2 regions of the Streptomyces sp. NPDC059875 genome follow, and region 2 is predicted to be linked to the other one. Evidence: riboswitches for the same ligand, from Rfam matches in the RefSeq annotation. Region 2 holds a riboswitch; the other holds the start of a gene.
What was found. Region 2 has a riboswitch for cyclic di-AMP ahead of ACFV9D_RS04360 (C40 family peptidase). Riboswitches for the same ligand answer to the same signal wherever they lie in the genome.
Positions count from the first base shown of each region.

Region 1 (2,195 bases), on a different contig from region 2:
GCGGGGCTGGCGAACGACGGCGCCGCGCCCGGTGTCGACCCGGGCCCTGCGGTCACGCCGGCGGAGCCCACGGGTCCCGTCGCGGAGTCGAACCGGACCGCCGGCCTCCCGCTCACCCCCGAAGCCGCCACGCCCGACGCCGCCACCCCTGAGTCGCCCGTCACCCCCGGGGCCACCCCGCCTTCGACCCCGACCCCGGGCACCACCCCCGAGACGCTCGTCACGCCCTCCGCGCCGGTGACGACGCCGGGCACCGGCAAGCACCGGGGCGACGCAGCTCCGGAGGAGACGCTCAATCCGGACAAGAATGGCGAAAAGGGTCGACACGCCTCGCCGACTGACGCACCGACACAGGACGCCACCCCTGGTACGGATGTGACGAATCCGGACAGTGCGGATGTAACGGATGTCGAGGGCGCCGAGGATGCCGAGAGCGGCAAGGGTGCCGAGGCCGGCAAGGACGTTACGGACACCAAGGGCACTTCGGGCGAATACACCGTCAAGCCGGGCGACAACCTCACCGACATTGCTCGGGAGAACGAACTCCCGGGCGGCTGGGGCGCCCTCTACGACGCCAACCGCTCGACGGTGGGCGCCGACCCGGACCTCATCCTCCCTGGCCAGAGCCTCGATCTGACGATCGGTCTCCCCGTGAAGTAGGGGTAGTTCGGGGTCGTATGTCCGGTTCTGTGCAAGTGAGACATGGGTCTCTTTGTCTCAACTGGCGTGTCGCGTCCGCAAACTTTGCTTCCGTCACCTCTCACCTGCGTAAACACCCTTCGTCCCGAAGCGAGTAGGGCCGATTTTTCCCCAATGGACGTCTTTGAACTTCGGAGAGGTCTGTGTCTACGGTCGTCACCGCTCGCCACCGCGGGCCCCGTCGACCGAAACGCCGAATCCTGCCGTCGGCCGATGGGAACAGTCGTCGCGTCGAGCGCCGAAGGCAGGAGCGGGGGACCCAAGGTAAGTGCCGCCCCCGGCCGTTGAGACAGACGGCCGACGGAGCGGCTTGGGGTGAAGCCGCGCGCTAGGTCGCGCGGCCGGGCAACTCACATGGCCCGAACCCGACAGCTCACCTCGCAGGCGTCGGTGAGGAGAAGTCCCATGCTGTTTTCCGCCAAGGGCAAACACCGTCGTCCCTCCAAGGCCACCCGCGCCGTCGCCCTCGCCGGTGTCGCCGGTGTCGCCGTCGCCGCCCCGCTGATGACCGCCGGGTCCGCCTCGGCCGCCACCGCCTCCGAGTGGGACGCCGTCGCCCAGTGCGAGTCCGGCGGCAACTGGTCCATCAACACCGGCAACGGCTACTACGGCGGCCTGCAGTTCTCCGCCTCCACCTGGGCCGCCTACGGTGGCACCGCGTACGCCGCCACCGCCGACCAGGCCTCGAAGTCGCAGCAGATCGCCGTCGCCGAGAAGGTCCTGGCCGGCCAGGGCAAGGGCGCCTGGCCGAGCTGTGGCGTGGGCCTCTCCAGCGCCGCCTACACCGGTGGTGCCGCCGAGAGCGCGCCGGCCCAGCCGGCCGCCCCGAAGCAGCAGGAGCGTCAGGCCGAGCAGCCGACGACCCGCAGCGAGCAGCGGACCGCGCCGAAGGCCGACGCGAAGAAGACCGTCACCACCCCGACCGGCAAGAAGGTCAAGAAGGGTGACGGCGAGTACAAGGTCGTCGCCGGTGACACCCTGAGCAAGATCGCCGCCGCCCACGACGTCAAGGGCGGCTGGGAGAAGCTCTTCGAGCTCAACAAGGACGTCGTCGAGGACGCCGACCTGATCTACCCGGGCCAGCAGCTTCACCTGAAGTGAGCCCGGCGGTTCGCGTGAGTCCGGCGGCTCACGCGGCCCCTCCGACCCTCCCGCGGTGACCACCCCGGTCCGACGTGCTCTTCCCCCGTGCGCGTCGGGCCGGGGTTTCCGCGTTACCGAAGGGTAGCTTCGGGGTCGTTCGTCCCCTGATGCATGCCCTTGGGTCCTTTTTCGTCCCAGGGGGCGGGCGCCCGGCTGGCTGGAGCCCCAGAGCCGGTTAGGCTCTTGTCGCAAGGCCAAAGCGACCCTGCACAGCTTGCGTCACATCTAGCGTCACATCCCAGAAGGAGATGCTCGTGCCGTCCATCGACGTCGTCGTAGCCCGGGAAATCCTGGACTCCCGAGGCAACCCCACGGTCGAGGTCGAGGTCGGCCTCGACGACGGCAGCACCGGC
Region 1 covers NZ_JBHWJZ010000004.1:257,433-259,627, forward strand. Annotated here, with positions in the region: gene ACFV9D_RS07055 (transglycosylase family protein) at 1-660, shown strand, start outside; cyclic di-AMP (ydaO/yuaA leader) riboswitch at 926-1,101, shown strand; gene ACFV9D_RS07060 (transglycosylase family protein) at 1,105-1,800, shown strand; gene eno (phosphopyruvate hydratase) at 2,091-2,195, shown strand, end outside.
Region 1: another riboswitch for cyclic di-AMP. It lies ahead of ACFV9D_RS07060 (transglycosylase family protein); the one in region 2 lies ahead of ACFV9D_RS04360 (C40 family peptidase).

Region 2 (2,195 bases):
ACCGGGACATCTCGCTCTACATCAACTCCCCCGGCGGCTCGCTCAGCGCCATGTCCGCGATCTACGACACGATGCAGGTCGTCACCTGTGATGTGGAGACCACCTGCCTCGGTCAGGCGGCCTCGACCGCCGCCGTGCTGCTCGCGGCCGGCGCGCCCGGGAAACGGCTCGCGCTGCCCGGCGCCCGGGTCGTGCTCCAGCAGCCCACGATGGACGAGCCGTTGCAGGGGCAGCCCAGCGATCTCGACATCCAGGCACGGGAATTGCTCCGGCTGCGCGCGATGGTGGCCGGGATGCTGGTCACCCACACCGGACAGAGCCGCGAGCGGATCGACGCCGACATCGACCGCATCACCGTGCTCGACGCACCGGGCGCCACCGCGTACGGCCTGGTGGATCACGTGATCCAGAACCGCGGGGCGTCCGGTGGCGCCGGGGCGAGGTGAGCCGGGGATGGTGCCCGAGCTGCCGCCGCTGCCCGCCCTGACACGCGCCGAGGGCGAGTTCGTCGACGCCTATCTCGAAGTCGTCGACCTCCTCGGTCGCATCAATCCATCCAGGACATCGCATACTTATGGGGCACTCAGAGCGGCTCAGGCCCTGGTGGGACGGGCGACCGCCCTGCGCGACGCGCTGACGGCGATGCATGTACGCGGCGAGAGCGAGGTGCACGCGGAGACATTGGCCCGCGCGCTGCGGGTGTTGGACGGGGGGCGCCGCACGGAGCGGGTCACCGTCCCCGAACCACCGGCGAGTTGACAGTTCGGCGTGTCGTGTCGAGGTCCACTTGGGGCATCGCGGCCACGGAAATCCTCCCCCGTTCGGCGTAGTCGACGAATCGACTTATGTGCGGGGTGAGTTGCGCAACAGGTGTACACATCTGGCGGAATCGGGCGTTCCACCCCTGGTACGGAGCTCATCAGCCAAACCTCCGAAGATCACGAAACCTGTCTGTCCACCCGAATGGATCAGTCGTGAGGAGCCTCACATATCGCCGTTTCAACTCGGTTTTCGACCAAGTTCGGGTCAAGATCCCTGACGACGACAAGCCCCCGCCACCGCGGCGGGGCGGTCCGGGCGGACGCCGAGTCCTGCCGCTGTCCCGGATGTCTGGTCGACAGGAGTGGATCGGCAGGAGTGGAGGACCCGAGCAGTACGGGACGGCCGGCCAGTGGGGCCGTTCCTCGGGGTGAAGCCGCAGCCGCGGCCGGGCAACTTCGCCAGTCCGAACCCGACAGGTCATCCTTCACAGGCGGCTGACGAAGGGTTGCGCATGACTGCGCAGATTCATGTCCCGTCCCTGCTGTCCCGGGCCGGAGCCGTCTCGGCTCTCACCCTCGCCGCCGTCGGCGGCACGATGCTGGCGCCGGGCGCCGCGTCGGAGGCCCAGGCCGCGACCACGTACGCCGGCAAGGCGCTCGGTATCGCGGCCTCGAAGAAGGGATCGCCCTACAAGTACGGAGCGTCCGGACCCACTCGGTTCGACTGCTCGGGGCTCACGCTCTACTCGTACAAGAAGGCGGGCAAGTCGCTGCCACGTACCGCGCAGCAGCAGTACAACAAGACCCGGCACATCTCCGCCTCCAGCAGGAAGCAGGGGGACCTGGTCTTCTTCCACTCGGGTGGAAGGGTCTACCACGTGGGCATCTACGCCGGGAACAACAAGATCTGGCACTCGCCCAAGACGGGTTCCTGGGTGAAGCTCGACAAGATCTGGTCGTCCAAGGTCTATTACGGACGGGTCTGATGACCGCCCGACCGGCCGGCCTGCTGAGCAGCTGAGCAGCTGAGCAGCTGACCAGCTGACGAGTGCCGTCACGGGGGGGTGCGGTGGCGCCGCCGCACCCTCACGCAGCGGCCTCAATTCCCCGCGAGGGGCGCCGAGAGCAGGGTCAGCCCGAGGGCGGCGAGCGCGCCGCCCGTCACCCCCTGCACGGTCCTGGCCGTCCGCGGACGCCGCAGCCAGTGACCGAGCCGGTCCACCAGGACCGCCACCAGCGGGAACCACAGCAGGGCCAGCAGCACCACGATCGACGCCAGGAGCAGCGTGCGCGGCACGACCGCGACGCCGTCCGGCACGAACTGCGGCAGCAGACTCAGAAACAGCACCGGTGCCTTCGGGTTGAGCACATTGGCCAGGAATCCCTGGCGCAGGGCCCGCCCGACGGCCCGCTCGCCCGCGGTGTCCACGGGCG
Region 2 covers NZ_JBHWJZ010000003.1:80,176-82,370, reverse strand. Annotated here, with positions in the region: gene ACFV9D_RS04370 (ATP-dependent Clp protease proteolytic subunit) at 1-446, shown strand, start outside; gene ACFV9D_RS04365 (hypothetical protein) at 454-759, shown strand; cyclic di-AMP (ydaO/yuaA leader) riboswitch at 1,073-1,270, shown strand; gene ACFV9D_RS04360 (C40 family peptidase) at 1,274-1,747, shown strand; gene ACFV9D_RS04355 (LysE family translocator) at 1,861-2,195, opposite strand, start outside.